Regions from separate parts of the Neobacillus sp. 19 genome, predicted to be linked through region 1. Evidence: riboswitches for the same ligand, from Rfam matches in the RefSeq annotation. Region 1 holds a riboswitch; each other region holds the start of a gene.
What was found. Region 1 has a riboswitch for thiamine pyrophosphate ahead of ACO1D1_RS24835 (thiamine phosphate synthase). Riboswitches for the same ligand answer to the same signal wherever they lie in the genome.
Positions count from the first base shown of each region.

Region 2: it holds a riboswitch for thiamine pyrophosphate, as region 1 does, so the genes downstream of both, thiT (energy-coupled thiamine transporter ThiT) here and ACO1D1_RS24835 (thiamine phosphate synthase) in region 1, are expected to answer to the same signal.
Region 3: it holds a riboswitch for thiamine pyrophosphate, as region 1 does, so the genes downstream of both, thiM (hydroxyethylthiazole kinase) here and ACO1D1_RS24835 (thiamine phosphate synthase) in region 1, are expected to answer to the same signal.

Region 1 is NZ_JBMPZU010000085.1:17,446-28,126, forward strand. Features, by position in the region: gene ACO1D1_RS24775 (YhcN/YlaJ family sporulation lipoprotein) at 1-102, shown strand, start outside; gene ACO1D1_RS24780 (hypothetical protein) at 148-336, shown strand; gene ACO1D1_RS24785 (hypothetical protein) at 605-778, opposite strand; gene ACO1D1_RS24790 (glutaredoxin family protein) at 915-1,157, shown strand; gene ACO1D1_RS24795 (Lin0512 family protein) at 1,314-1,673, shown strand; gene ACO1D1_RS24800 (ABC transporter) at 1,939-2,169, shown strand; gene ACO1D1_RS24805 (DUF2187 family protein) at 2,363-2,548, opposite strand; gene ACO1D1_RS24810 (HAD family hydrolase) at 2,756-3,613, opposite strand; gene ACO1D1_RS24815 (thiazole biosynthesis adenylyltransferase ThiF) at 3,802-4,821, opposite strand; gene ACO1D1_RS24820 (thiazole synthase) at 4,818-5,585, opposite strand; gene thiS (sulfur carrier protein ThiS) at 5,587-5,790, opposite strand; gene thiO (glycine oxidase ThiO) at 5,801-6,931, opposite strand; gene ACO1D1_RS24835 (thiamine phosphate synthase) at 6,915-7,601, opposite strand; TPP riboswitch at 7,668-7,776, opposite strand; gene ACO1D1_RS24840 (hypothetical protein) at 7,870-8,136, shown strand; gene ACO1D1_RS24845 (protein adenylyltransferase SelO) at 8,206-9,663, opposite strand; gene ACO1D1_RS24850 (CAP domain-containing protein) at 9,974-10,681, shown strand, end outside.
Region 2 is NZ_JBMPZU010000056.1:88,720-99,400, forward strand. Features, by position in the region: gene ACO1D1_RS17460 (NAD(P)-dependent oxidoreductase) at 1-399, shown strand, start outside; gene ACO1D1_RS17465 (sigma-Y antisigma factor component) at 448-648, opposite strand; gene ACO1D1_RS17470 (YxlC family protein) at 645-992, opposite strand; gene sigY (RNA polymerase sigma factor SigY) at 946-1,503, opposite strand; gene ACO1D1_RS17480 (nuclease-related domain-containing protein) at 1,712-2,584, shown strand; gene ACO1D1_RS17485 (transglycosylase domain-containing protein) at 3,022-5,079, opposite strand; gene ACO1D1_RS17490 (helix-turn-helix transcriptional regulator) at 5,212-5,667, opposite strand; gene ACO1D1_RS17495 (FeoB-associated Cys-rich membrane protein) at 5,838-5,993, opposite strand; gene feoB (ferrous iron transport protein B) at 6,015-8,018, opposite strand; gene ACO1D1_RS17505 (FeoA family protein) at 8,018-8,242, opposite strand; gene thiT (energy-coupled thiamine transporter ThiT) at 8,389-8,976, opposite strand; TPP riboswitch at 9,051-9,158, opposite strand; gene ACO1D1_RS17515 (histidine kinase N-terminal domain-containing protein) at 9,334-10,491, shown strand; gene ACO1D1_RS17520 (GNAT family N-acetyltransferase) at 10,604-10,681, shown strand, end outside.
Region 3 is NZ_JBMPZU010000036.1:30,442-41,122, reverse strand. Features, by position in the region: gene ACO1D1_RS12820 (hypothetical protein) at 1-264, shown strand, start outside; gene ACO1D1_RS12815 (hypothetical protein) at 251-511, shown strand; gene ACO1D1_RS12810 (glycosyltransferase) at 1,207-1,701, shown strand; gene ACO1D1_RS12805 (HipA family kinase) at 1,698-2,474, shown strand; gene galU (UTP--glucose-1-phosphate uridylyltransferase GalU) at 2,493-3,377, shown strand; gene ACO1D1_RS12795 (glutaredoxin family protein) at 3,731-3,982, shown strand; TPP riboswitch at 4,058-4,168, shown strand; gene thiM (hydroxyethylthiazole kinase) at 4,251-5,069, shown strand; gene thiD (bifunctional hydroxymethylpyrimidine kinase/phosphomethylpyrimidine kinase) at 5,071-5,883, shown strand; gene thiE (thiamine phosphate synthase) at 5,880-6,542, shown strand; gene thiW (energy coupling factor transporter S component ThiW) at 6,526-7,032, shown strand; gene tenA (thiaminase II) at 7,054-7,725, shown strand; gene ACO1D1_RS12765 (ATP-binding cassette domain-containing protein) at 7,733-8,155, shown strand; gene ACO1D1_RS12760 (hypothetical protein) at 8,164-8,466, shown strand; partial or broken gene ACO1D1_RS12755 (ABC transporter permease) at 8,456-9,225, shown strand; gene ACO1D1_RS12750 (ABC transporter substrate-binding protein) at 9,244-10,245, shown strand; gene ACO1D1_RS12745 (protein-glutamine gamma-glutamyltransferase) at 10,392-10,681, opposite strand, start outside.

The sequences.
Region 1 (10,681 bases):
TTTGGCCGTATGACAAACTATTCGAACGATCTTAGAAAAGGACGAAATAGAGATCGTATTTGGAACGATTTTGACAATGCGATTAATGGTGTTTTTAGATAGTATATATTTTTTAACGAGTTAATAAATATCAAGGAGGTTTATCTGTTGGAAAAAGAAAATTTTGATCAATTTCAAAATGAAACAAACACAAACTTAAAGAAAAAAGGAAATGAACAAGTGCTTGAAATAAGTTCTACTGGATATGGGATGGAGTCAGTCTCTGTTGCCAATTTAGAAAAAACGAGTTCCAATCAAAGTGAGAACGATAGGAATCCTTCTTGTGGCGGATTATGAAATAAAATCCACAATTTTTATAAAAATTTACTATCAAAAAGGGAAACCATTGTTCATTCTTTCACATTGGTTTCCCTTTTCATTCATAGCTTTAAACGATTATTATAATGAACAAGGCGGTCTAGTTCAGCAACCATTCTACGACACGAATTATAATACATTTCACGGCTTTTTTCGACCCTCATTCTTACAGAATGATGCCTCATATACTCTTCATAACCTACACCATGAGCACTATGCATCGCTTTTTCCATTTCGCTCGTATAACTTAATTGTAAATGATCGATTTTAAATCATTCCTTTCAGTTTTTTTCACTTGGCGAATTGTTCTTTTTACGTTGGTTTTTATCTTATCATTGATTTCCAGGTCATACAAAGTCGTAAAAACAGTGTATTTTGCCGTATAATGGTCTGTCATCCAAACTCGAGAAATTATCAGCAATATGCTTACCTTTTTAGCCATATCCTTCCATATACTGCATGCTTTGAAGATGGTGAATATGTATCTATGGGACATTATTTTACCCATGGAATCAGATTTCATTGTACAATAGCTGTAATGAAAGGGAGGTAGTAAAATGAAAAAAGTGATTATTTATTCTCAAGAGACGTGCCCGCCTTGTCATGCGGAAAAACAATGGTTAAAAGAAAATGGGATTGAGTTTGAGGAAAAAGATATACGTAAAAACGATCAATATTTACAAGAACTTATTGAACTAGGGGCTGCGGCTACACCAGCAACCATTATCAAAGACGAAGATCGTGAAGAGATTATCATGGGATTTGATCAAGCGAAATTGGCTGAAATACTGGGAATATAGTGATAAATGGCGTGTGAACAAGAACTTTATTTTATTTTTTGGATTTTTTCCCTCTATAAAGGATAATTCCGCTACCTATACGCGAGTATTTAACATACTCAATAAAAAACGGTAAAATAAATTGGTGAAAGCAATTGGAAAGGAAGATGTATAATCATGGAAAAATTAATGTTTATTGAAACTGGGATGGGGATTGATGTGCACGGTCAAAATATTACCCACGCGGCAGTTCGTGCTGTAAAAAATGCGATTCACTTTAATTCGATGCCTGGTATTCGTTCGGTGCTCCCTGAAAACAATTTAGATAATATGAGAGTGAATGTGAAACTCGCCGTTCCTTGCGACAAAGAAAAGCTCGACATTGCGGCTGTAAAAGAAGCCCTCCCATATGGGGAAGTTTCGGTAGAAGTAATGGATGGCGGAATGAAGACGACTAGCGGGATAGTCCTTGAAGATAAGGGAGATAAAAATGATTTGATGTACATAGTTGTAGCATCGGTTGAAGTTGGCTATTAATTTTAATCAATCAGTGATTAAAAGCCAAAATCAATATTAAATGCACACTTAAGGAATCAAGTAACATTACAAAAACAGTTTAACACACTCTGCCTCCAACTTTTCATGGAGGCATTTTTAGTATTTCACCAATCATTTTCTAGGATCTGATTCCATAGTCTCATTTTCGCCCAGGGTTGAGCCCACATTTTGTATAATCATAGTCAAGGTATTAAGTAAACGCATACATTAATGGTGAACAACCTTAGACAGGAGGTGATATTCTATGAGTCATGGGCAATCTTCCTGGGGTATTTTTGGAATTTTTCTTGGGTTTATAACAGGAGCAGTTTGGCTGTTGCTTGCGGGATCGGGAACTTATACCCAGTTTTTCGAGTTACTTGGCCTAGGAAATCTCGGCAATATTTTAAACATTCTTATCGCGATAATTGGTTTCCTTGCTTTTATTGTTTTCGGTTTATTCGTGTTTAAGGAAGCGTGGAGACGCAGCCGCTAATATAATCCTGTGCTAATGCATGTGTATGAAAAATGGGTCAGTCTCCCAGTGAATGCGTTCACCTAGGGACTGGCTCTACTGCTTCGTATTGTTATAAAAATAAATAATGAGAAACAATTTTTACAAATGACCTTCCAATATTTAATAATGTGATGGTGTCTGAGACCTTTTTTTGAAATTAACGGAGATTCTGTCAACTATTTGATTTTGCTATTTTGTAATTTTTATGATTCACAATGGTTGTGAGTGGTTCGTCTTTGTCTTTTGAATACCCGTAATTGACTATAACAGAATTCTCCCTTATGCCAGAAACGACCCCTTCAAGGTTTTTCCCCTCACGTTTAAAGGAAATCATATCGCCTATTTTTACAGCAGCCATTATATCACCTCGTCTTTAGAATACCCAAAAACAGGAATAGAAAATCCTTTTTTTACTCATTAGTAAAATAAAGAGTTGGGGGACTTTTTTATTAGCTAACCGAAATGCTAAAAGATTGAAGTTTCTTGCAATTTTAGTTACAGGACGGTTAAAACTTATAAAATAAGCAAGGCTCACTCCAAAAAACAGGAGATTGCCTTGCAATCTTTATAAAACACCAAATTTAGTTTTCAGGTAATAGTAAACACCGTCTTCATCACAGGTAAAATCCGTTACGTCATCAGTGATTTCTTTAATGCGATCGGGTGCATTTTTCATTGCTACAGCGTAATTAACGAGCCTTAGCATTGGCAAATCATTGTCGCTGTCGCCGATTGCCAACGTATCTTTCAAAGACAAGCCAAAGTGATTTAACATTTCTTGAACACCGGTTGCTTTATTGACGTTCGCCACCATCACCTCGGCATTGTGCTCCGAAGAGACTGACATCGTAAAATCAATTTCCTTCTTTAATTGCTCCAGTTCTTTTTTCCAGCATTCGATATGTTCTTTTGTCCTGGCAAAAAAATAAAATTTGGAGAATTCGTTGCCTTCTATATGATCCTTCCAAGCAATGTCTTCTTTTATCGCTTGTTTCCGGGAAAGCCACTCATTCATTCCGACAGTTTCCGGTTTAGGATCTCTTATTTCTGCTACAACATACGCCTGATCCTGTTTTAGTGTGATACGGGCGGATCCGTATGGAAAAAGTTCATAGTACACCTTATGTTCTCTCGCTTTTTGAATAACCATTTCCACCAATTCAAGCGAAAGTGTATGTTTAAAAACAACCTCATCCGTAACATACCCTGCCATACCATTAGATGTAACAATTCCATCCACTTGAAAGCCCGGCGGTACTAACCCTTCAACTTCGCCAAAAGCTCTTCCTGTAGCAATAAAAATAAAAAAACCCTGTTTTCGTAAATCATCTATAATTTCTTTTGTATGTATACTTACCTTATTTTGATGGTTTAAGATCGTCCCATCCATATCTAAAAAAATTGCCTTTGGTTTTCTTTCCACTATTATTACCTCCTGCCCCATCACTTTAACGAATTACATTACTGGGGTCAAGTTCTGAAGCGTTTTAGAAAAACAATTTATTGCCTTTGGATTATTTGTATGTAAGGAATCATGGCGTCCAAGTCGCTGAAAAATAGCGGATACTAAAAAAAGGTGTGTCAGTTTACACACCTTTTTCAATGTCAGTTTTAACCTAGGTATCGATGGTATAGCGCCTTTGCTTCAGAAATATCCTTCGTTCCGTGTATGAGGACTCTTCCGTCTTTAAAAAATACCAATCGATGAGAATTCACCGTAAATGATAAGAGATAAGGATTCAACTGCACAGTTCCTTCTTGTTTTGCCAATGTTTTTTCTAGCCCAGACAAATCCCTGATGGTTGGACTGGGTGGACGGATTTGAACAGAATCTCTTCCGCAAAGTACTGCTGTTTTCGTTTGGTTTTCAAAAGATAAATTAGGGTAGGACCGGTTTACCCCGCAAGAAGGACAATCCGCTCTTTTTAATTTATCAACATTAATCGCACTATACTGATTTTTCCATAAATCAAAGGAAACGAGTTTGTTTCGCAATGCTTCCAAATCACCGACCAAAATTTTCATTGCTTCACTTATTTGTTGAGCAACAACCATTTGAACGGCTGGACTTATAATTCCGGCGGTATCACAGGTTAATCCTCCGAGAGGAACTGATTCCAATAAACAAGAAAGGCAAGGCGATTTCTCGGGAATAAATGTGTAGGAAATGCCGTAGCTTCCGACACAAGCCCCGTATATCCATGGAACAACAACCTTTTGCGATACATCGTTTATCATCATTCTTGTTTCGAAATTATCCGTAGCATCGATGATTAGATCCACATTTTTAGCCCATTCTTCAAGCTCAAAGGCTGAAGCGTCTTCGATTATTGCCTCCAATTCCACTGTTGAGTTAACCTCCGATAGGCGTCGTTTGGCTGCAATGACTTTAGGGGTTCGTTTTTTAGCATCTTCTTCTGTATATAACTGCTGCCGCTGTAAATTACTCCATTCCACATAATCACGGTCAACAATGGTTAGCTTACCAATTCCCGCGCGGACCAATGCTTCGGCACTGCCTGTACCAAGTGCTCCTGCTCCTATGATAAGTACATGCTTAGTGGAAATTAGCTGCTGTCCGACTTTTCCAATTGGTGAAAATAATACTTGTCTTGAGTAGCGTGGATTCACCCGATACTCATTCCTTCCTTAGGACTGCTTGCTGCTGCATACCGCTTTTTCTCAATCCGACCGGCTTCATATCCTAATCGTCCAGCTTCAATCGCAAGCTTCATCGCTTTTGCCATTTTTACCGGATTCTTTGCCGCTGACACTGCAGTATTTAATAACACACCATCGGCCCCTAATTCCATCGCAAAGGCAGCATCGGCTGGTGAGCCAATTCCAGCATCCACAATAACAGGCACTTCAGCCTGTTCGATAATAAAACTTAGGTTTACTGGATTGATAATCCCTTGACCGGAACCTATTGGCGAAGCCCCTGGCATGACCGCATGGCAGCCAATTTCTTGAAGCTTCCTGGCTAAAACCACATCATCTGAGGTATATGGGAGAACAATAAATCCTTCCTTTACTAATTCCTCTGTTGCCTTTAGGGTTTCAACTGGGTCCGGGAGTAAGGTTTGATCACAGCCAATGACTTCCACTTTAATCATATCGCAAAGACCCGAGGCTTTTGCTAATTTTGCAATGCGCACAGCCTCTGAAGCGTTCTTTGCCCCTGCAGTATTTGGCAAAAGCGTATATTTAGTGGTGTCCAACTGTTCTAAAAAGTTGGGTTGGGTTGGGTCAAAAATATTCATACGTCTTACAGCAAATGTGAGGATTTCAGCATTAGATACGTCCACTGCTTCCTTTTGAATTTCATAGCTTGGATACTTTCCTGTTCCTAATAATAAACGAGAGTGAAAGGATATAGGACCAATTTTCAACATATTAACCGCCTCCTACAAAATGGACTATTTCAATTCGATCTTTATCTGCTAATCTGGTAATCTGGTGTTCTAATTTCGTTATGACTTCACCATTAACTTCTACGACAACGATTTTATCCTGAATTTCAAAATGATTTAGAACATCTGCAATACAAACAACTTGTTCAGGGAGTTGGATTAACTCACCATTTAAGACAACATTCATACCGTGCCTCCTATACAACTATTTTTTTATGTCTTTCTAAATGAAAAGCTGAGAGTAGCGTTTGGTCAGTTATTCCCCCAGTTAAAAGGTTTGCCATCAGTTTCCCTGTTATGGGACTTAATAGAATCCCGTTTCGGAAATGCCCTGCTGCAACGTATAGCCCTTTCCGGCTGGGATGTTCGCCAATGTATGGCAACCCATCTCCTGTCTGTGGCCGAATACCGGACCATACGCGCTCCCATGCTGCTTCATTCAGCTGTGGAACCAGATTTGTTGCTCTTTCAATTAAGCTAGCAATCCCTTTAGGTGTTACTGTTTGATCAAATGTATGTTCAATCATGGTGGCACCAATATAAATTTCCCCATTTCGTTTTGGTACAAGATAACAACGTTTGTCGGAAAAAATGGTCATGCTAATCACCGGCTTTTCCGGTCTGACAGAAAAGCATTCTCCTTTTACTGGATAAACATTTATCTCCAGACCTGCTTCACACAATAGTTTCGAAGCCCATGCCCCGGCGGCAACGACAACCTGTTCACTGCGGATAGCACCATTGGTCGTGTTAACCCCTCTAACTTGACCATTTTCATATATTAAAGAAACGACTTCCGTATGTTCTCGAATCTCGGCCCCAAAATAGGCAGCTGCTTGTGTAAATGCTTTTGCTAACTTTGCCGGCTGCACATGTCCATCGTTAGGAATGAGCATTGCCCCTGAAATGCTTGGAGATAAGGATGGTTCCAATTCTAATAATTCCTTTTTATCAAGCCAAGTTATAGCAGGGTCCCACTCCCTTTGAAAATCAACCTGTTTTTTTACTTCGGATGCTATTTCTTCGGTTTCAGCAATTTTTAACAATCCTTTATTGACAAACTCAATATCTACTCCAGAAAATTCCAATAATTCATTTGCGAGAGTTGAAAACATAGATTGACTTGTTAACCCCATTTGGAATAATGGACCATCTTGTTCGATTTCCGCTTGTGAGGCCAGCATTCCTGCGGCAGCTCTAGTTGCTTGGCACGCTAGTTGATCCTTTTCGAGTATAATCACTTTTCTTCCCATTTTTGATAGCTGATAGGCAATGGAAGTTCCGACGATTCCCCCACCGATAATAATTACATCAGCTGAATTCCCCACTTTTTCCACCTCCATTTTTCAACACTTTTATGTATGACTTAACTGCTGCCAGTGGATCGCCTGCATTTAAAACACCCGACATAACTGCTATTCCTTGTGCTCCTGCCTGTATTACCCTCGCTGCATTTTCTTGTGTTATACCTCCAATTGCAATAACTGGGATGTCAAGTTGTGTTATCCTTGATAATTCCTCCAAGCCTTTCGGGGCCATTCCTGGTTTTGAGTGAGAAGGGAAAATATGACCGTAAATCACATAATCTGCACGATTTACTTTTGCAGCCACTCCTTCCTGATAAGAATGAATCGAACTCCCTATCCGAATCTGAGGAAAATTTTCCTTCACAACACCTGGTTCTAAACTGTGAAAAGCTAATTGCACCCCACCGGCCTTTGCTGTTAAGGCCACATCCAGGCGGTCATTAATAATAATCTTTGCTAGCGGGATGTTTGCAGAAATTAATTGTTGGACCATTTCATATAGTTCACGGGCTGTTTTTTGTTTTTCCCGTAAATGTATTGCTGTCACATAGGGCTCGATATCCTTTACAATTTCCTGAAACTGCTCGATCGGCATCTTACCATTGGATATGATATGAAATTCTTTATCTTCGAAAATACAAGTTACCCCTTTCAGAAGATTCCGCCATTTATTGCATACTGTGAAAAACAAAAAACCACTTCCTTTAGATAAGAAAGTGGTTGAAAATTTGAAAAAAGAACATTTTTTGTTCATCAAATATTCATGTTTCCACTTCCCTACGCTGGTATGATCCAGATCAGGTTCATAGAGTCCCGAAGTAGCACTTCAATCTCAGCCCTTTAAAAAGGCACCTCTAGCGGATAAACTTCAATTATTAATTTGTATTGATTACCTTACATGGATAATGTTAACATGTTAGGCGAAAATGTCAAATTATTTTTTTGTCGCAAAATCTCTCATGTTAACTGAACCAAAAGTGCCAATCACCCTCGAAAAAATGAGATACCTGGCACTTGGGCCCAAAAATTCGAAACCATCTTTCTATGTAAAAGATAGTTTAAAACGCTCTTATTGCTTTTTAATAGGAGTAACTACTGAAAATAAACTTTCGGTGGGATCAGTGACATTAAATTCAACGATCTTGAAGCCATTTTCTCCATCCTTGAAATCATTTTTAGTTGGTGTAATGATTTGGTTGTTATTCATCATCATACTTCCTTCCTGATTATTTCTCACACAGAAGTTACTATATGATGAAATACTTAAATGTGTGACTGTTTTTTTAAAACTAATATCAGGTTCCGCAGAAAGTACGGTATCTACCAGTTGATGGCTCAGGAAGTGTGCAGTATTCCGCCTTTTCAGGGGAATAGGCATAAGGATTAGAAAGAATTTTAAGCAGCCGGTCCATCACTATTAAATCACCTTGTTCCACTGCCGCTTCCAGCGCTTCTTCTACCCGATGATTTCGTGGGATTACCGCAGGATTACTGTTTCCCATTAATTGTTCTACAGAGGTTTTCGATTCTTCCTGCCGGTCTAATCTAGCTTTCCATTTACCGTACCACTCCGCAAATTCTGGCTCACCATTCAAACCAGTTTCTTCATTATTAGCCAATGTTAGCGCCCTGAATGTATTGGTAAAATCCGCATGATTCTTCTCCATCAAACTAAGGAGGTCATTTATTAGCTTTTCATCATCAGATTCTTCGTTAAATATTCCAAGTTTCGCTCGCATTCCCTCGAGCCAATTCGCTTCATATATTTTTGAAAAGTGAGATATTGCATCTTGAGCCTTTTCAACCGCCTTCTCTTGATTTTCATCTAGCAGCGGTAAGAGAGTTTCAGCGAACCGTGCGAGATTCCATCCCGCCATATAAGGCTGGTTGCCATAGGCATAGCGTCCTTGAGTATCAATAGAACTGAAAACCGTTGCGGGATCATATGTATCCATAAAGGCACAAGGACCATAATCAATTGTTTCTCCACTAATTGTCATATTATCAGTGTTCATCACCCCATGTATAAAGCCAACCAATTGCCATTTGGCTACAAGTGCCGCCTGGCGTTTGATTACTTCTTCAAGAAACCGTAGATATCGATTTTCATCCGCTTCAATGTCGGGATAATGTCGGCTAATTGCATAGTCTGCGAGTGTCCGAAGCTCCTCCATTGTTCCCCATTTTGCCACGTACTGGAAGGTACCTACTCGAATATGACTAGCAGCAACACGAGTAAGGATGGCACCAGGAAGAGCGGTTTCACGCTGGACAGCTTCACCGGTTGTGACGACAGCTAGACTACGGGTGGTAGGAATACCCAAGGCATGCATGGCCTCACTGATGATGTATTCTCGCAGCATCGGTCCGAGTGCCGCACGTCCGTCACCGCCGCGGGAATATGGTGTTCTCCCTGGCCCTTTAAGCTGAATATCAACTCGTTCTCCTTTAGACGTCATCTGCTCTCCCAGCAGCACAGCCCGTCCATCCCCTAACTTTGTAAAATGCCCAAATTGATGACCTGCATATGCCTGCGCAAGCGGCTCAGCTCCCTGGGGTACCCGGTTGCCGGCAAGAACCGCCACACCATCCTCACTCTGCAGCGCCTCTATATTCAATCCAAGTGATTCCGCCAAAGGCGCATTGAGAATAACTAACCCTGGTTCCTCGACGGGTATTGGATTGTGTAAAGTAAAAAAAGAATTTGGGAGACGGGCATAACTATTTTCAAAATTCCATCCAGTTTCTAACATCGTATCTCCTTTTGTTGTTTTCAAATTTTTTGTGCGTTCCACTACATCGATTCATTTTTTTTCCACTTGATTTCATAAATCCATCTATCATAATATAGTAAACCCGTTTTTTTCACGAATTTTAACTAATACGCTTGTATTGAACGTAAGCATATTGCTTATACAATTAAATTCGTTTGGTTACAATTCTAATAGAAATGGAGGAGAGATGATGGGGCGAATTTTTTCAATTCTAGTCATACTATTTATACTATATGTTTCTGGACCATTTATTAAACAAAAATTTGCAAATTCCGATTACGCAGTTTCAATGAAACAAATTGAAACTAAATTAAATGATGTCAAGAAAAATCCTGAAATTCAGGCAGCCATCGAATCTCTATCTGGAGAGGTCAAACAATTTGTAGAGCAGCTTGGCCTTTTTTTAGATAAAAATCCGCTAACGGAAGAGCCAGCTGATCGAGAAAAGGTAACGTTAAAAACCCCAGCTGATCAAGTCTTTTCCATTCATAATATAGAGCTCGGCGCCACCAAAAAAGATATTGAAAACAAACTTGGCCAGGCAAACCGGGAATCGCTGAATGAATATGGGGAAAAGTGGTATGCTTTTCACAACAATTATCAAAGCTTTTTTATGGTCATGTTCGATGATAAAAATCAAGCAGTTGGTTTATACACAAATCAAGATTTAATTGCCTCTAGCAATGGGATTAAGGGAGGTAGTTCGAAAGAAACCGTTCGAGCTGTGCTTGGAAAACCACTGTCCGGGATTCAAAAGGGGCTGACTATTTTGCAAATACAAGAAAATGCGGACTATGATGTATATCTGCTAGACGAAGTCTATGTTACCATTTTCTACGACAAACACGAAAACAATACAGTGACTGCCATGCAATTAATCAACAAAGATTTGGAACAAAAGAAACATGAACTCTACACTAGTGCAAGTCCGGAATTGAAGGAAGGATTTGAATACCAGCTATTCGATTTAACAAATGCATCTCGTGTGGAGCACCAG
Region 2 (10,681 bases), on a different contig from region 1:
GGCGGTTCAACCCTTTCCGAATCTATGCCCTTCATTATTAAACACATGAAGGAAAATGGCATCAGGCGAATAATTGCGATTGGCACAGCCGGAATACTGCAGGCCCGTTCCGCGCCGCATTTATATCGTTTTCAATCGGCAGAATCCAAGCGAAAAAGCACAAAGGATGCTGAGGAACATTTAAAGGCCTACTTGTTATTAAAGGAATCCGGACTTGATTGGACCGTTGTTTGTCCGACTTATTTGCCAATAGGTGAAAGAATTGGCACATATCGATATGAAAAGGATGTTTTACCTGAAAATCCTTCATCTATTTCGATTTATGACACCGGAGATTTCGCGTTTCAACAGCTTTTTAGTGATGAATTTATTGGAGCACGTGTCGGGCTTACATACTAGCCTTTAAAAAGAGGAACTGGCACTCCTTAAAAGAGTGCCAGTTGCTTTTTATTTCCGCTTTCTTTGAAATATTTTTCGGACAAAAATTAGGTAAAAAAGTGTTGGCATGGGGGCTTGAATCAAGCCAACAATTCCCCAGAGCCAATAATTATGATTACGTTTCCTTGCATCCATAAATAAATAGATGCTTTGACATAATAAAATGACGACAACGACAATAATAGTGGTTAACGAAAGCTCTTGTTTCATATTTGCTTCGCCCTCTTCACGAGCCGAGCACTTGTGTATACCACGATGAAGACGGTGGTGATAATTTGCACAAGGATAAAAATAGCCGGCATTTGATACAGGGATACAATCAGTCCACTTAAAATGATGAACGCAATTGTAAAAAAGACTGATAAATCTTTAATTAATTTTTTCCTTTTGTTATGCTGCTCTTGGATCACCATTTGTTCAAACCATTGTAAATTGGGCGTATAGACAGGAAATTGATCGATTTTCTCTAATCCCTCTTGCAGCTCGTGAATTGCATCAAAGTCTTGTTTATTTTGTTGTTCGCTGTTCAGTATGATGACTTTCTGTTTCTTCACCCAGCTTCAGCTCCCTTCTGACTGACTTTATTCCGTTATGCACCCGTGATTTAACTGTTCCGGGAGAAATCTTCATCCATTCTCCAATTTCTTCGTAGGAATAACCATAATAGTGCTTCAAAATGATCGGGACCCGGACATCCTCCGGCAGCTTCCCTAGTGCCTCAAGGGCATCATTCCATTCCTCATTCCTGCTTTCAAAATGCCATTTCAGCTTACGGTATACCTCTTCTTGTCCCTGCCAGGTTTTCTCCCGCTTCTTTTTACGGCATTGGTCAATGTATGTATTGGTCGCGATTGAAACGAGCCATGTAGAAAATTTACTTTGACCATTATACAGGTGAATCTTTTGAATACATTTCGCCATTGTCTCTTGTGCTAATTCTTCTGCTGTATCGGGATTCATTGTAATTTTCATTAAATATTTTACAAGGAATGGATAGTTTTCTTTAAACAGCATGGCAAATGCAAGATGATCCCCTTTTTTCGCATTTTTAATCAATGCATCCATTCGGCAATAGCCCTCTCTTTCCCCCATCATCCCTGCTTATCTCTATATATTTGTTAGACGCATGAAACGCAGAATCGTTCATTCTATAGTTTAGCTTCGAGTTTTTTTTGATAATTGTCAATAATTGTCCATACAATTCTTCGTTTAAACGATTATTTTTTTATAAAATTGAACTGGATTTATCAGAAAAAAAGAAAGGTTGTGCTTTATGGCTTATAAGTCGCGGACGGAACGAGAAGAACTAACGATATTAAGAATCTTAGACCCAAGAATGAAATTACCCGAGGAAGATAAAAGAAACTTTTTGTATTTGAAAAAGGGCTTTGAAGGAGAGATGAAGTTTGATTCTTTAACAGAAAAATTGGAAAGTGATTGTTTAATTTTAAATGATTTGCTTCTTGAGTTAAATAAATCGAAGTTCCAGATTGATTCGTTGCTCATACAAGATAAATTGTACCTTTTTGATGTAAAAAATTTGGAAGGAGATTATTATTATGAAAACGGTGAATTTTACTACCAGGCGGGGAAGTTAACAAATAATCCGATTGCCCAATTACAACGATGTGAATCCCTGCTCCTTCAATTGCTCCAAAAATATGGTTTTAAGCTGCCTGTAGAATCACGCCTAGTGTTTATCAACCCCGAATTTACCCTTTATCAAGCACCTAAAAATAAGCCTATCGTTCATCCCACACAAGTTAATGCCCTAATGAAAAAATTAAATTCGTGGACCGGGAAGGTTAACGGAAAACATAAAAAACTCGCAGATCTATTAGTTTCCATGCATCAAGTTGAATCCCCTTATCCTCGGGTTCCGCGCTATGAGTTTAAGGGGCTGAGAAAAGGTGTGATTTGTTTTTCTTGCCCATCTTTTTTCCTTACTGTTAATGGGAGAAAGATTGTTTGTGATGATTGCGGCTGTGCGGAGAGTATTGATGCCGCAATACTGCGATGCGTAAAGGAGCTCAAGCTTCTATTTCCGGATTTGAAAATTACTACTAGTGTGGTTTTTGATTGGTGTGGGGGGGAATTACGGAAAATAGTATTAGAAGAATTTTGCATCAAAACTTTAAAGTATTAGGATCTGGCAGGTGGTTATATTTCGAGTAATGTTTCATTTTCCCTTGAGGGATATTGATTTTGTAGCAAGAGTCGGAGTATCTCCTTCCTACTTCGATTCTTGCTCTCTTTTAGCCCAACATTGTCGTGGGATCTTTCTATTTCTATGTTTCCACTCTTTTTTGGCTCAAATAACGAAGTAGCACCTCTCTACTTCTATGTTCACCCTTTTTTTTGGACCAAACATTGAAGTAGAACCTCTCTACTTCTATGTTCACCCTCTTTTTTGGACCAAACATTGAAGTAGAACCTCTCTACTTCTATGTTCACCCTTTTTTTTGGACCAAACATTGAAGTAGAACCTCTCTACTTCTACGTTCACCCTCTTTTTTGGACCAAACATTGAAGTAACCCACATATAAAAAAGAGCACGATCTACTCTCGTGCCCTTTTACAGACTTAATGCTCTTTATCTTTGCCTTTTCCTTTATTCTTATTCTTATCCTTATTCTTCTTATCCCATTTCTCTTTTTGTTTATTCCATTTTTCTTCCCATTTCTGGACTTCGTTGTTGAACTTCTCTTGAAAATTACTCTTTTCTTGTTCCTTTTTTCTCGCCTCAATAAGGGAAGCAATATGCGGTACATTAAAGCTTTGATTTGGTGAGCTTTTTAATGCTTCCTTCATGACTTCGCGGAAAATAACCGAAGAACCAGTTCCGCTAACCGGCGTTATATAATGTTCAGCATCCGTCTGATCATAGCCAACCCAAAACGCGCCCACTAACTGCGGTGTGTAGCCGACAAACCATTGATCCTTTAAACCGTTGATGCCCTTAATTGGAACCTGCGTAGAGCCTGTTTTCCCCGCTGTTTCCCTGCCGGGTATTTGTGCCGGTTTCCCGGTACCCAGTTCTACAACACCAAGGAGCATAGTTGTCATATTATCAGTGACCGCCTTAGTGGTCACCCGCTCTTTTTGTGCCTTCCATTCTGCAACAACTCTGCCATTAGAATCGACAATTTTTTGAATGACATGGGCCCCTACTCGTACACCATTATTTGGAAATACCGAGAAAGCCTCAGCCATATCTAATGGGGACACACCTTTATGCAAGCCCCCGAGAGCCATTGATAAAGAACGATCTTCTTTTTCCAAGGAAATCCCAAACCGCTTAACTGCATCGACTCCTTTTTCAATTCCTAATTCATTAAGGAGCCACACAGCAGATACGTTTTTTGATTCCTTTACTGCTTCATACATCGGTACTTCACCAGCGTATTGATGGTCGTAGTTGCTAGGTTGATAATTCCCGAACTTCATTTGTTCGTCCTTCAACATATCTGTTAGTTTCCAGCCTTCTTCAAGTGCAGGAGTGTACACAGCTAAAGGCTTAAAGGATGAACCCGGCTGGGCTTTTAATTGAGAGGCGCGATTGTAGCCCCTAAAGGTATGCTCACCTCTTCCGCCGACAAGAGCCCTAATCCCTCCTGATTTCGGATCTATTAAAACTCCTCCGCTTTGTATGAGAGGGTCCCCTCCATTTGGAAATAAGGTATCATTCGTATACGTACTCTCCATCGCCGTTTGCATCGCCGGATCGAGCTCGGTAAAAATTTGATAGCCGCCTGTTAGTAGTTCATCCTGAGTAAACCCGTACTCCCGGATTGCCTCATCCAGAACTTGATCGACATAGTATGGGAATTTCCCCCTAAAGGGATCGCCGCCTTTATCATTTAAGGCTACTTTTTCCAGTTTTGCTTTTTCAAATTGCTCGCTGGAAATAACTCCTTGCTTCTCCATTTGGGCTAATACCAGATTTCGCCGTTCCGTTGCCGCTTCCATATGTTCGTATGGGTTAAGGGCAGACGGCGCCTTGATCAGTCCTGCCAGTAAGGCTGATTCGCTTAAAGTCAAATCCTTGACTTCTTTTGCAAAATATTTGCTGGCTGCTTGTTTAATTCCATACGCACCATTACCAAAGTAAATTTGATTCAAATACATTTGTAAGATTTCCTGTTTCGTATATTCCCGTTCCACCGCAATCGCCAAAAAGACTTCCTGCATTTTTCGCTTCAATGTCTTTTCTGAAGTAAGAATTGTATTTTTCGTTAATTGCTGTGTAATGGTACTGCCGCCTTCAACCATTCCACCTGCTTTCAGGTCGCGGAACAATGCTCTAGCGGTACCAATTAAATCCACACCATTATGGCTGTAGAACCGATGATCCTCGATGGCGATAATCGCATTCTTCATTGAATCAGGAACATCGCCAATCGGCACCCCTTCATTTTTATTGGCTGATACCTTACTTGCCACATTCCCGCTAACATCATAAAAGACGGTGGGCTGGGGAAGCTCATTTTTTAGTCCTGATATGTCAGCATCTTTTGAAAAATAATATAAAAGTCCAAAAAAGCTTAGAATCATAATCAACATAAATAACACGATACTTTGGAGCAAATGCCACTTTTTCAAGTTCTTAAAAATGCCAACTATTTTTTCTTTAAATACCAATTTGATGACGTCCTTTATCTGTAATCTCTAGCAACAGGTATATTTTTCGATTTTGGTCGAGGTTTTATGACGGTTTGGAAATATATTCATAAAAAAGATGCGGCTAGAACCTCATCTTTTAAATTTTTTGTTTTATTCACTTTTCGTCAATTCTTTAAAGCGCTGTTTGGATAGTTTTTCATCGAAGCTGCTAAAGATTCGATAGTTTCTTTCATCTAGGATGCGAAAATGTTTGCTGAGAATATTTTGTTGAAGGATAAATCCATTTTTCTGTGATACAATTCTCCACCAAACCCGTCCGCCCAACGTTTTCGTTTTACGCAGGTCGATGCCATTTAGGGCAACCGTTTCTAACACCTCAAGGGGCTCGCTGCCAAATAAATATTGGACCGTTTCCGTTTCACGAAAAAGGGCACATATGGAAACGACTGTCGACCAATTTGCTTGAACTCTTCCTTTTTCAATTTGTACGAGCGTTTTCTTTGATACACCAATAATATCCGCCATTTTATCTTGTGTATATCCAGCTTCCGTCCGGATGAGACGAAGCTTTTCAGAAACCTGCATTATAATTTCATCTCTCGTCATAATAAGCCCTTCCTTCAATTACATCTAGTGTAATTTTACACAATTTTTCTTTATCATACAAATCTTATTAATAAAGAAAACAAGCCGAATCGCAAAGACGTAGGGGTAATCGCAATTATGCGTTATAAAAAAGCTGCTATCCGATTCCGGGCAGCAGCTTTTACAAACCATTATTTCACTTGTGGGGGAATACCGCACTGGCTGGAACATGAACTTTTTAAATCGCAGGCTGCGCATTTCCCCTTTTTGGATTTATTAATAAACTTCACTAATGCATAGCTGGCGTATCCAAAAATTGCAACACCGATAATGATACTGGCAATCATTTGCTCCACCTCTTTTTTATTTTAAACCAATCCAAACAATTTGCCGCCTTGATATATAATCAGAGCCAATACATAGGCGATCACGAAAGCATATCCCATTGAAAAAGCTGTCCACTTTTTTGAGCTTGTTTCCTTATAGATCGTTGCAACCGTTGCCAGGCATGGAATATATAACAAGATAAACACCATAAAGCTGTAGGCAGCGAGCGGCGTATAATAATCGGCCAATAATCCTTGCAGGCTGGCATCATTCGGAACGAAATAAATAATATTCATCGTTGAGATAATCGCTTCTTTAGCAAGAAATCCGGTAATTAATGAGGCGGAAGCCTGCCAAGTGCCGAAACCAATCGGATCAAAGATTGGCGCAATCACATTTCCAATCGCAGCTAAATAACTATGATCCATATCTACTTTTAACCCATCAGGTCCCGCATAAGATAAAAGCCAGATAAAAACGGATCCGGCAAAGATAAATGTTCCCGCTTTTCTTATGAAACCCTTCCCTTTGTCCCAAGTGCTTCGCCATAATGATTGAAACTGTGGAAGCCTGTAAGGAGGCAGCTCGATTACAAATAAGGATGCTTCTGATTTTAATAATGTAGAAGAAAAGATTTTTGCCAGAATTAAAGCTACGACAATTCCCAGAACATAAAGGCTAAGAACGATAAATGCTTTATGGCCAGCAAAAAAAGCTCCGACAAATAAAGCGTAAACCGGCAGTCGTGCCGAGCATGACATTAATGGCGTTAGCAAAATGGTCAACAAACGCTCTCTTGGCGTTTCAATCGTTCTTGCCGCCATGATCCCAGGCACGTTGCAGCCAAAACCAATCATCATGGGAATAAACGCTTTGCCATTTAAGCCAACTGATTCCATAATTCGGTCCATAACCAGCGCTACGCGAGCCATGTACCCGGAGTCCTCTAATAATGAAATAAAGAAGAACAGAATAAAGATTTGCGGGACAAACACTAGAACACCGCCAACCCCTGCGACCAATCCTTCAATAATTAAAGCATGGATAAAGGCTGAGGCATTGATGGCTGTTAATACACTTTCAAATCCAGCTGTTACAGGTCCTGTTAATAAGCCATCTAACGCATCAGATAGCGGGGTGCCGAGCCAATCAAATGTCAGCATAAACATCAGATACATAAGCACCAAAAAAATCGGCATCCCCAGGTAGCGATTTGTGACAATTTTATCTACCTTTTCAGATAACGGGATGGACGAATCACTTTTTCTTGCTACATCTGCCACGATTTTAGCAATGACTTCTTTTCTTTTTCCATAAATAAAATTAGCTAATGATTTTGTATCATGTAGTTTCTGTAATTTGGATTCTAAGTTGGCAATAATTGTCTTGATTCTTTGCTGATCTGTAATCCTATTTACATAATCTTTAACAAATTCATTTCCTTCAATGTATTGAATCGCTAGAAAGCGTAGAGAGTGACTGGTTTTATTAGTCATTTCTCCCGCCAATGCTGTTATCGCCTCTTCGACTTCTTTTCCATAGTAAACGAGGTTCTTTTTAGCCGGTTGGATGGACTTGGTGGAAATAACATCAACAAGCTTATCACAGCCTTTTCCGCTCCTAGCTACGACAGGAACAACAGGAACACCGAGAACACTTGAAAGCTTCGATGCGTCGATTTGAATTCCGCGCTTATTTGCGACATCAATCATATTAAGACCAATTAGGGCCGGTTTCTCAAACTCTAACAACTGCAGTGTCAAATGTAAATTCCGTTCTAATTGGGAAGCATCTAAAATATTGAGTAAGCGATCAACGGATTCATTTAAAAAGTATGAGGTAACAACGCCTTCATCCTTTGATAAGGGATTAAGTGTATAGACTCCTGGCAAATCAATTAATTGGCCAATATTATTTTTGAATACGCCAACCTTCTTTTCAACTGTAACACCGCTCCAGTTCCCCACATACTCATAGGAACCTGTTAGATTATTAAACAATGAAGTTTTTCCTGTATTCGGGTTTCCAATAAGAGCGATTTCCATTATATTCTCTCCACTTCAATCTGAACTGCTTCTTTACGGCGGATGCCAACACATTGCCCGCAAGATTCAATCATAATTGGGCCGCCAAACGGCATGACGCATTTCACGCATACTTCTGACCCTTCGGTAATCCCTAAGTCGAGCAAGCGCCTTTGTACGAGAAGGCCAACATGAGAAATGTCAATAATTTTCCCCTTATCTCCCGTTTTTAAAGAACCGAACATGTATCTCACCCTATCTATGTTAATTGAGAATGATTATCTTTCTATATTGTCATTTTAACACTTTTTTTACGATAATAGCATAGAAATTTTGTGACAAAAGTTCGAAAAAAAAAGAAAAGCAGTCCGCTTTTCTTTTTCCATCCATCTTATTTTCCCTGTATGAAACTTTTCTTTGGCATGGCACCGATGACTAGGATGATGATAATCGCACTTATGATGAAGCTTGGAAGCATATATGTCCCATTATATATGAGCGAATAAGTTGTAACGGGCTGGCCTTTAGGTGCATATTCACCGAAGAAAACAATTCCGGAAACAACATGACATAAATAGCGGAGAAAGCTTCCCAATAAAGCTCCAATAACAGAATATACCATCCACTTACCTTTCTTACCATCAGTAAGAGATTTTTGAATATATCCTGCAAAAACACCTGCAAAACCAACTACTGTAAAAGCAACAAAATAATCAATGATCCCTTGAACAATGGTATAAATTTGGGCAAAACCAAGTATAAACTGTAATAATCCCAGTAAAAAACCTGTCAACAAACCGCCCTTTATTCCCCAGCGATAGGCCATAAGGAAAATCGGAACCATTGCAATCGAAATAGACCCACCCTGCGGCCAAAATCTTGCCATAAGGAATCCTGATAATAAATCAAGTAAATAAGCAAGTGCTGTAAAAACAGCGATTTCTGTTATAAATAGCGTGTTACTCCTCTTTTTGTTCATTTCTCTTTCCCCCTATTCCACAAGAGAAACGCAAAAAAGCAATGCAAGACGAAAAGGATTGTCTGCATTGCTTTATTATCGGCAAACCACATCCCTACGCTAGCGTTAACTAACAGGTTCATAGGGTCAGAACTCTAACGTTCACTCTCAGCCGCCTTTTAGCAGCTCCCCCTGTGGAAGTATTCTATTGATTTCCTATAGAATATACTACTATTTCAAGGTAATTACAAGGGTATTATTTTTTTCGCCAAATATCATATTGGGAAAATTATTATTATTTTATTAAAAAAAGGATTTTTGCCTTCATCAGCGAATTTACATGGTAACAGTATTGTGAATACCATAGGGGGAAACAACATGTTTACGGGAGAACAATCGGATTTACTTGCTTTTTTTAATCAAAATAAAGAAGAGTTAGTAAAAGAATGGGAGAAAGCTATTGTTGTCAACCAGGAAGATCCTTTCCAGATGAAAATACGCGAAAACGGGGAAGCACTATTGGATGTGCTCCTTACCATGCATGTAAAATCTAAACAAGAACTGTTAGCTGTAATTGAAAAAATTGCGATAGAAATATCTGTAGAAAGGGTTTTGGCCGATATTAACATTGGGGACTTCGTCTATAATGTTAATTTGGGCAGAACGATTCTTTACAGCTATTTAAGTAAAACAGGAATATCATGGTCCGAAATGCAGGAGTCGATCAATATGATCAATTTTTGCTTTGATAAATTTCTTTACTATGCCGTATCCCATTTTTCGGAAGCAAAAAATAAAATTATTGAAGAAAAGACAATGGTTATTGACTCCACACATCAGGATCGTTTGACACTTCTCGGACAGATGACTTCAAGCTTTATTCATGAATTCAGAAATCCACTGACTTCTGTTCAAGGATTTATTCAATTGCTTAAGGGTGATTTTCCAAACATGAGATATTTGGATATCATTTCAAGTGAATTAGATCAGCTTAATTTTCGAATCTCACAATTCTTACTGTTATCCAAAAAGGAACTGATTGGGAAGGAAAAAGTTCAATTTGGATTAAATAAACTGATTGATGAAGTACTGAACTTCCTTTATCCAAGTATTTTGGATGGAAAAGTAAAAATCATAAAGGAGATAAGTGAAGATGTTACATTGAATGGATATGCAGATGAAATCAGACAGGTTTTTATTAATATTATTTTTAATGCAATTGATGTTCTGAATCATCATGGAATCTCTGCTCCAACCATTGAGATTAGGAGCTGTTTAGAAAACAGTCAGCAAATTAGAATTAGTATTTCCAATAATGGCCCAGTGATCCCCGCTGAATTACAAAAAACAATTTTTGAACCCTTTTTTACAACTAAAAAACTCGGGACAGGTCTAGGATTGTTTGTTTGTAAAGAAATAATTGAAAAACATAAAGGGAATTTAACCTGTGATTCTTCAGATGATAACACTACTTTTTCCATTTATCTTCCTGCTGTTTTTACACCTGCAGGTCATAACCAAACACATTCTAGTTAGTCACCGCAAAATCCCACTTTTTATGAAGCAGGGATTTTTTATTTGTTTCATCTCCCGACAATGCACTCTGATGCATATGATGTACTAAAAATTTACCGGGAGATTAGGGCCTATGTTTACTTTAAAAGTTGATCACGAAATTGAGCTTCAATTGTTCCAACGGCATCATGCCTTAAAGTTGTATCAGCTT
Region 3 (10,681 bases), on a different contig from region 1:
GTTCAAGAAATGGCACCCGAAGTTTATGCGGAATGGCTTCACTATATCCGAATGGAAGAGATTTCACAGCAAATCACCCATCTATTACTAACAGAAAAAACTGACAAAAAAGCATTAAAGAATTTGAGTCAACAATTGTTAACAACAGAAGATGAAGAAAAATATGTGCTTCAGCTTCAGGGCTTAGTCCACAAGGTATTTAAAATGGGTAAAAACTATGCTCGCACGTGGCAAAGATCCGGATGCTGTCATGGAAAAAATTGATGAGTACTGGGATTCCCGCGAGCAAGCAATAAACCCTGAATGGAATCGGAAACGTGACAAGGATTGGGATAAATATCAAAAGAATGACAAGGATTGGGATAAATATCGTAAGGAAGGAAAGCGTTTCTCTGGAGAAAGCCGCCGCGAGCATGATAAACACCATGACAGAAAACGATTTGAAGGAGAAAAATACCGCGGCCATGCTGATAAAGGCGGTCATAAGAACAGGAAGCATCGTCATAGTTAATTGAAATAGCAGAACACTATGCATGGCTAATAAAAAAAGAGGAGGCCCCAAAAAAATTAAGGAGAAAGCTAAATGAAGGTATTAGTAATCTGGCGGCTCCTCACTGTTGGCGGGGTAAATGCCGGATGGAGAAACCGCTCGATTTATTTTAAACAGCACGGGATCGAAACTGAATTTTTATATACGACAGATCACGGCGGACTTCATATTATGCAGGATGTCGCACAAGTATATTTAACAAAGGATGAGCAAGAGATTATTACCATTATCAAAAAAAACGCCTATGACGCCATCATTGTGGTCGACACAGGTGCAGCCTATAAATGGATCCGAAAAGCTAAGTATCAGGGTCCGGTTATTGTCGAAGCAAGGACCCCAGAGCTGATTAAGCTCATGCCCCACCTTAAGTCATTTAAAGGAATACGGCCAGAATTAATCGTTGTTCCTTCACAGTATCAAAAACGATTGGTGTCTATTTTGACAAATGATATTCCCATCCATGTCATATACAATGGGGTGGATACCACTTTTTTCCGTGCGTTATCCACCGAGGAAATCGATTTCGACAGTGCTCCAACGCTGCCGAAAGGTAAAAAAATAATTGGCTGGATTGGTAGATTGGACAAACGTAAAAACTGGCCGATGCTGCTTGAAGTGGCAAAAGTGATGAAAAGTGAACGCAGCGATATTGAAATATGGATTATTGGGGGAGCCCAAAATGTGTCCAGCGTGAAGAATTTAAAGCCGCCTGGCAAGAGGAAGGACTCACTGACATCATCAAATGGTTTCCGGTTATCCCCTACCAGCAAATGCCGCATGTATATGCGAAAATCCGCCAATCCGGAGGCTGCACACTTGCGACAACCAAATCTGAATCATTTGGAAATACCTTTATTGAATCGATGATCTGCGGTGTGCCCGTTGTGGCTTCTAGAATGATGCCAGTAACTGAATTGGTTGAAGAGGGTGAGACGGGGCTGCTTTACCGGGGACAAAATGTGGAAGATGCGGTCAAGCAGTTATATGAAATCCTCGATGATTCCGTCAAACATCAACAAATGTCACAGGCAGCCATCGACCGTGTGCAGCAATATTTTTCCATTCAAACTGTGGCGGATGATTATATTGATTTGTTAAAAAATATCATCCACCTGTATAATGATGCGGCTGGCGAGGTGGATGCAACATGATGACACCCGTTGCCTATCAAAAAAAGCTGGAAGGCAAATCTAATGCTCATTTAATCACTTTTAATGATGGCAAGGACTATGTGGTTAAATTTTTTCAGCCTGGCTTTGAAAAAACATTGCCCAATGAATGGGTGGGCTATTGCTTGGCACGATACTTGGGACTGCCAGTACCATTTGCCAGGATAGTGGATATCTCCGAGGAATTTACTTCGCTAGTTCCTGAGCTTGCCAATGTACAATTAACCCGGTATCAATTCGCCTCATTGTACATTCCTGATTGCCTTAACGGTCATCAAGTTTCCGAAGTATCCAATATTGTTAACCATCAAACCCTAGCAGGAATCGTTATGTTGGATTATTGGTTGTGTAATCGGGACCGTACCCGCAAAAATATTCTGTTGCGAGAAGGAGAGAGCGGTGAGTATCAGTTATGGATGATTGATCAAGCCGAGATTTTCGGAACCTATAATTGGCTGCATGCTGATTTAGAAAATTTGCCGGTGGAAGTGTTGAAAAGCGCGACACACCAATTAATGGCGGGGTTTATTGATAATGAGCAAAGATTTACTGACCACCTTGAGTTGATTCAAACGATGCCGATTCTTTTAATGGAGGAAATTGTCTCGCTCATCCCTGATGACTGGATGGTTTCGCGTGAGGAGAAAAAGGCAATTGTTACTACGTTGGTAACGAGACGCAAAACGATTCTGCCGAAATTGATGGAGAGATTTTTAAAAAAGGTATACCAGCCATTCCATGCTAATGAAAATTAACTTGAAGGGAGGTATTTTATGAAAATCCGAAAGGCTATTATTCCAGCTGCAGGCCTCGGGACTCGTTTTTTACCTGCAACGAAAGCAGTGCCAAAGGAAATGATTCCAATTGTTGATAAACCAACCATTCAATATATTGTCGAAGAGGCTGTAGCGTCGGGGATTGAGGAAATCATTATCATAACCGGCAGGGGAAAGCGGTCAATCGAGGATCACTTTGATAAATCCTATGAGCTCGAGGATACTCTATATAGAAAAAATAAATTAGTAGATTTAGAGAAAATTCAACAGATATCCAGTTTAGCGAAAATATATTATGTCCGCCAAAAGGAGCCTAATGGACTTGGCGATGCCATTCTTTGTGCTAAAAATATTGTTGGCAATGAACCATTTGCGGTTATGCTTGGCGATGATATGGTGATATCGGACGTTCCATGCTTGAAGCAGCTGATGGATGTATTTGAGTATTATAATAATTCGATCGTCGCCATTCAGAACGTTCCGAAATTGGATGTGAATAAATATGGCATCATTAAGCCAAAGAGTGCGATGAGGGAGCCGAATATCTATTCAATTGAATCATTAATAGAAAAACCAAAGCCGGAAGAAGCCCCGTCAACATTAGCCGTCATGGGACGCTATATTTTAAAGCCGGAGATTTTTACAATTTTGGAGCAGCTTCCATTTGGACAAGGAAACGAATTACAACTAACTGACGCCATAAACGAGCTAAATAAAATACAGGCCGTCCTTGCCTGCACCTTCAACGGAACCCGCTACGACATCGGAGACAAAATCGGCTACATCAAAGCAACCCTCGACCTCGCCATCAGCCGCCCCGACACCCAAAAAGAAATCCTGACTTATATGGAAAAAATAGTAAAACGGTGTCAGGCACCATAACTAATCTATTGATGCACTTTAAGTTGATAAGCAAAAACTTTAAGCCGAGGCTGTTGGAAGCCTTGGCTTTTCTATAAAAGAGTCATGTATTTTAATTGGTTATTTTTTTCCTTAGGTTTATAACAAGAAATATATTATGCTAAAATAATGGACAAGCATAAACGAATATAACGATAATGGTAGAAATGGGCTGTCCATTTTATAATCGAGGTTTACCAATTAGTGAATTTGGTGTTTAATGTTAGGAAATATTCCTTGGGAAAGCGCATGAACAGACATTTCTCGAGGTTTTTTGACGGGAAATCAAGAATAAACGGAGTTTTTGTAAAAACAGAACAAAGGAGGAACTACATATGAAGAACGAGCAGATTATCGTCTATACCACGAATGATTGTATTGAATGTATGATGGTTAAACAGGTACTTACCAACGAAGGAATTGCTTTTGAAGTAAGGAATGTTGCTGCCAGCCCAGCTTATCAAAAGGAAGTAGAGAAATACGGCTTCCTCGGAGTTCCCGTAACGGTCCTTGGCGACCGGGCCGTAAAGGGTTTTACCAATGAGCTTAAAGAACTGATGGAATTGGCAAAAGGCGGTAAAGAGTAGAAAGTTAAATGAACTGGAACAATTTTCTTTACTTCGATGGTAATTAGAGTTACTATGAACATAATTTAATAACGATTTATCTACTAGGGGTGCCCTGTTAATCAGGCTGAGAGAAAACGATAACGTTTTTAACCCTTCGGACCTGATCTGGGTAATACCAGCGTAGGAAAGTAGTCGAGTGAAATCTATATTTTATCTCTTTCTAACTAACCAGGTCCTATTATGGATCTGGTTTTTTTATGTTTAAAAAGAATAGGGGCGATGGGATTTGGAGAACAACAGACTTGGTCAAATATTAGAAAAAGTTAGAGAAGTGAACCCGCTTGTCCATAATATCACGAATGTCGTGGTAACGAATTTCACAGCCAATGGATTGCTTGCCCTTGGCGCTTCACCGGTCATGGCGAATGCAATCGAAGAGGCAGCTGATATGGCGAAGATTGCGAGTTCACTAGTTCTGAATATTGGCACATTAAACGTGCAAACGGTCGAGGCGATGATCGCAGCCGGTAAAGCAGCCAATGAGCATGGGGTTCCAGTAATTTTTGACCCAGTTGGAGCTGGTGCAACTCCGTACCGAACGGAAACGGCGCACCGTGTGATGAAGGAAGTCAAGGTCGCCGTAATTAGAGGAAATGCAGCCGAAATCGCCAATGTCGTAGGTGAAAAGTGGGAGATAAAGGGCGTTGATGGAGGAATGGCTAAAGGGAATATTACAGAGCTTGCCATCCAAGCTGCTGAAATTTTACAGTGTGTGGTTGTCATAACTGGAAAGGAGGATGTCGTTACTGACGGAACAACAACGTATATCATCTCAAATGGACATCCGATTTTGACAAAAGTAACCGGTACAGGCTGCCTGTTAACTTCGGTGATTGGTGCATTTGCCGGAGTGGAAAAGGATCTCATCCAAGCTTCGGTCGCTGCATTAACCTGTTATGGTGTTGCAGCAGAAAAGGCTGCGAATCAAACAGCCGAGCTCGGGCCGGGCAGCTTTCAAATAGAATTTTTAAATCAATTATCGTTGGTTTCCCCTGAGGAATTGGATGTACATGCTTCTTTTAAAAAATGGAACGGAGGATTGTAGGATGAAAAGGGCATTAACCATTGCGGGTTCAGATAGTGGCGGCGGTGCAGGAATTCAGGCTGATTTGAAAACGTTTCAGGAATTAGAGGTTTTCGGTATGTCTGCATTAACGGCTGTTACGGCGCAAAATACATTAGGGGTTCACGCAGTCTATCCGATGACGGCAAAAGCAGTTGTCGAACAAATTCAAGCAATTGGAGACGATATCGGAACGGATGCAGTAAAAACGGGCATGCTTTTTAGTGCAGAAATCATTGAAGCCGTTTCGATGAAACTCAAAAACTATCATTGGAACAACGTGGTGGTCGACCCCGTGATGATTGCGAAAGGCGGGGCCTCTCTACTGCAGCAAGAGGCGGTTTCGGCTTTGAAAACCCATTTGTTGCCGCTTGCGACAGTCATTACCCCAAATATTCCGGAAGCAGAGGTCCTGACAGGAATGACCATTCGATCGGTGGAGGATAAACGGGAAGCTGCTGTAAAACTTTGCGCGTTAGGGGTTAAAAATGTCGTGATCAAAGGCGGTCATGATGAAAATCTGTCTGAATCTACTGATTTATTATTTGACGGGAAAGAATTCCACTTCTTTACCAGCCGGCGAATTCAGACAAAAAATACACATGGAACAGGATGTACCTTCTCGGCGGTTATAACGGCTGAATTAGCGAAGGGCTCTACCATCTATGATGCTGTTTCAACGGGGAAGGATTTCATTCAAGCGGCGATTGAAGACGGGTTTGCCATCGGCCGCGGTCATGGTCCGACGAACCACTGGGCCTTTCAAAAGAGGGGAAAGGAGATGGCTAGGCTATGATTCATTTAAAAGACGAATTAAGCGTTTATTTTATTATGGGCAGTCCGAATTGTTTGAAGGACCCAAAGGAGGTCTTAGAAGAAGCCATTGCAGGCGGGATCACCCTATTTCAATTCCGTGAAAAGGGAAAAGGAGCCTTAACAGATTCCGCAAAATATACCCTGGCAAAAGAACTTCAAGCGATTTGTCAGGAGAACCAGATTCCCTTCATTGTCAATGATGATATCGAGCTCGCACTCGAGATTGGGGCAGACGGTGTTCATATTGGGCAGGAGGATGAGCCGGTGAAAGCAGTGAGGGAAAAGATTGGCGGCAAAATCCTCGGGGTATCCGTCCATACGACAGAAGAAGCGATGACGGCACTTAGGGATGGGGCAGATTATTTTGGAATCGGACCAATTTATCCAACGAGAACTAAGGAAGATGCAAAGCCATCGAAAGGAACCAGCCTGATAGAAACTCTGAGAAAAAATGGAATCACCGTACCGATCGTTGGAATCGGCGGCATCATCGCTGAAAATGCCAGTCCTGTTATTGAGGCAGGGGCTAATGGGGTCTCGGTAATTACCGCCATCAGTCAGGCAGATTCACCTAGGACGGCAGCTAAGGCATTAAAAAAAGCAATCGAGGAGGCAAAAAGAAATGAACAAAACGTATAAATTGACACTGACAGCGATGATGATTGCGATCGGCACCCTATCTAGTAACCTAGTAGCGATTCCGATTGGATTTACCAAGGTTTTTCCGATGCAGCATTTTTTGAACGTTTTATCAGCGGTGCTTTTAGGCCCCTATTATGCCGTAGCGCAGGCCTTTTGTATCTCCTTGTTAAGAAATCTCATGGGAACGGGTTCCGTTTTTGCCTTTCCTGGGAGTATGGCAGGTGCTTTGCTCGCATCCCTGTTATTTTACAAAACTAGAAAAATCTATTTAGCCTTTATTGGGGAAGTAATTGGAACGGGGATTATTGGTGCGATTCTTTGTTATCCACTGGCAACCCTGTTGCTCGGTAAAGAAGCAACCTTATTTGGATTTATTCCATTATTTATTTTTAGCTCATTTGCCGGGGCACTGCTCGGATTTGTGATATTAACTGTTTTCTTAAGAAAGAAAGTCTTGACCTTAGCGGGACAGTCTTTTAAAAACTAAAGCATGAAATGGGGGATTAAAATGAAATTTTCACAGCAACTTTATGAAAGCGTAAAAGAAATATGGGAACAGACCCATCTCCATCCTTTTGTGGACGGAATCGGCACTGGCGACCTGCCTGTGGAATCATTCATCCGTTATATGAAACAGGATTATGTGTTTTTAATCGATTATTCCAAGCTTTTTGCTTTAGGGGCAGTCAAGGCGAGGGACCTCGACACGATGGCTATTTTCGCAAAACTGCTTCATGAAACACTGCATGGAGAAATGGAATTGCACCGTGGGTATGCGGCAAGATTCGGAATTACTCGTAATGGGCTGGAAGAAACAAAACCAACACCCACCAACTTAGCCTATACACGGTATATGCTAAATGTCGCGCAGAACGGATCGCTTGAGGAATTAATCTCAGCACTTCTGCCGTGTATGTGGAGCTATTGGGAGATTAGCAAAATGCTAGCAGATAAATACCCCCAAGCTAGCGCGCATCCTTTGTATGGTGATTGGATAAAAATGTATACGTCAGATGAATTTGGTTCGTTGGCCGTCTGGCTGATAGAGTTATTAGATCAGTTGACAGAAGGCAAGTCAGCCCGCGAATTAGTTCTCTTGGAAGAACATTTCCTTACGACCTCCCGCTTTGAATACATGTTCTGGAATATGGTTTACGAAGGAGAGGATTGGCCTGTCTGACGCAACTATGTTAGCCATCGACGAACTTACATATTCATTCGATACCGCGAGGCCGATTTTTCAAAAAATATCATTGGAAGTGAAAGCGGGCGAATTTGTTTCGGTTATAGGCGCAAGTGGATCAGGAAAAAGCACGTTGTTTAAATTAATTGCCGGATTGATAGAGCCTGGTGCGGGGGAAATCAGGATTCATGGTGAAAATCCCGGAAACAGATTAGGCAAGGTGGGATATATGCCGCAAAAGGATTTGCTTATACCGTGGAGATCGGTGTTAGACAATTGTTTCCTGCCGCTAGAAATAGCGAAGGAAAATAAGCAGCAAAGAATTCCTGAGATTCGCGAATGGCTGGAACGCTTTGGCTTGGCGGCGGTGGAGCAGGCCTATCCGGATGAGCTTTCCGGCGGGATGAGGCAGCGGGCTGCTTTTTGAGGACCCTCATGACAGGCAAAGATCTCTTATTGTTAGATGAACCGTTCGGGGCACTCGATTCGTTGACGAAACGAACGATGCACAGCTGGCTGCTAGGACTGTGGGGGGAATTACAAAAAACGGTACTGTTTATTACCCATGACCTAGAGGAGGCGATTCTGCTTAGTGACCGTATTTATTTGCTGGGGCAAGAAACGTTACATGAATTTAAAGTTAGCCTGCCGCGGCCAAGAAATGCGGAAATAATTTATCAATCTGAGTTGATCATATTGAGAAAAGAACTGGAGCGGCTAATTCAAAATGAAAAGTAATTGGAAAAAGTGGGTAGGGGATTATGGACTATTTCTGCTTGTATCCATCTTGATATTGAGCGCCTGGGAGTTAGCGGTAAGGAAAGGTATGGTTCCATCCTTTATCTTGCCTGCTCCCTGGCAATTGGGGCGGCTCTTGTAGAAAACCGTCAGCTCTTATTGGAGGAGCATTTACCGGCCACTCTTAAAGAGGTTGTCATTGGATTTGGAATTTCATTAACGGGTGGCCTCCTGCTTGGCGTCGGGATGCACTTTTCGCGGGCATTAGAAAAAGTGCTGTATCCGTTCCTCGTCATTTCCCAGACCATTCCGCTGATTGCGATTTCACCGATTTTCATCATGTGGTTCGGTTATTCGATTTGGAGTAAAATCGCCGTAACCATTTTAATCGCTATTTTTCCAATCGTCGTTAGTACATATGATGGGCTGAAGGCGGGGGGAAGGGAATACCGGGAATTACTGCTGACAATGGGGGCAAATCGCTGGGTTATTTTTAAAAAAATTCAGCTGCCAATGGCTTTGCCGTCGATTTTGTCCGGGTTAAAAATGTCAGTGGTGTATTGTGTTGTAGGGGCAACCATCGGAGAATGGCTGGGCGCGAGTGAGGGTTTAGGCTATTTCAGCAGGCGAATGTCAGGGAACTTGCAGGCAGACGCCGTTTTTGCCGCCATTTTCCTGCTTTCGTTACTGGGCATTGTCCTGTTTTTATTGATTCGTTTATTAGAAAAACAGCTATTGAAAAATAAAGTGCGCTACTAGAGAGGATATGAAAAATCAATGAGGAAACGTTTTTACATTGTCATCAGTCTTTTGTTACTTATTTTAAGCGCTTGTGGAAAAGGGGAGGCCGACCAAACGGCGGCCGGTGCGGACGCGGATGATTTGCAGAAGGTGAGTTTAATGCTCGATTGGTATCCAAATGCGGTACACTCCTTTTTATTTGCCGCGAAAGAAAAGGGCTTTTTCAAAGAACAAGGGCTGGATGTTGATATTCAAATGCCAGCGGATACAAATGATCCATTAAGACTGGTTGCGGCTGATAAGGTCGATATGGCCATCAGTTATCAGCCGGAAGTCCTTGTGGCACGAGGAGAAGATATTCCGGTTCAGTCGATTGCCGCGCTTGTACGCCATCCGCTGAATCAATTAATGATTGCCAAGGATAGTCCAATTCAATCTCCTAAGGACTTAGCCGGAAAGACGGTGGGGTACCCAACCATTCCACTAGATGAAGCGATTATTCACACGATGGTGAAAACTGACGGCGGGGATGCGGAGAAGGTAAAGATGGTTGATGTTGGCTGGGATTTAATACCCGCTATGGCAACCAAGAAAACCGATGCCATAATGGGCGGTTTTATCAATCATGAAAAATTATTGCTTGAAAAGGAGGGACATCCGATCCGCACCTTGAACCCCGCGGATTACGGCGTTCCCGATTATTATGAATTAGTGTTAGTAGCGAGCGAAAAGAGTTTAAAAGCAAACAAGGATGTGTATCAAAAGTTTCTCACTGCTGTGACAAAGGGACAACAATTTGTCTCCGAGCATCCTGAGGAAGGCTTGGCGATATTGATGGAGCATGAGGACCAGACATCACCGCTTGAAAAGGATACCGAAACAAAAAGCTTAGAGATTCTCCTTCCGTTGATGGATGCAAACGACAAACCCTTCGGCTATCAAGATCCAGGTACATGGGAAAAAGTCGCCCAATGGTTAAGAACCACCAAAATGATAAATGAAAAAGTAAAACCAGCCGACGCCTTTATCAATTTCTAAGCTGAAGCAGCTTAAATCGTTTTTGGTTTAAAGGTGTAGATGTTTTTTATTGTTTTTGTAGTTTAATATTAGTACGGTGAAAAGAAGAGAAATGGTGTCAGGCACCCTCTGTGGACACTGTCCACGGAGGGTGCCTGACACCAATTTTAATATTGACTATATTGTAATGATGGATAATATGGTCGGGTTATCATTTGCATGAGGTAGGCTGAGTTTTCGGGGTTTGGTTTTCTTTTCCCGTTTAAGAATCCGATAATGGCGCTGGCGTTTCTGATTCCAATTCCATGTCCATAGTATTTATCATTGCCGAAATAAATGACATTTTCAGCCCGCCACCACGGCTGTTTCGGGTCAAAATCCGGATTATTGAAGTGGAGGACATCACCAGGTAAGAAATCATCCCCATATATTTGGTGAATCGGCAGATCGTCATCAA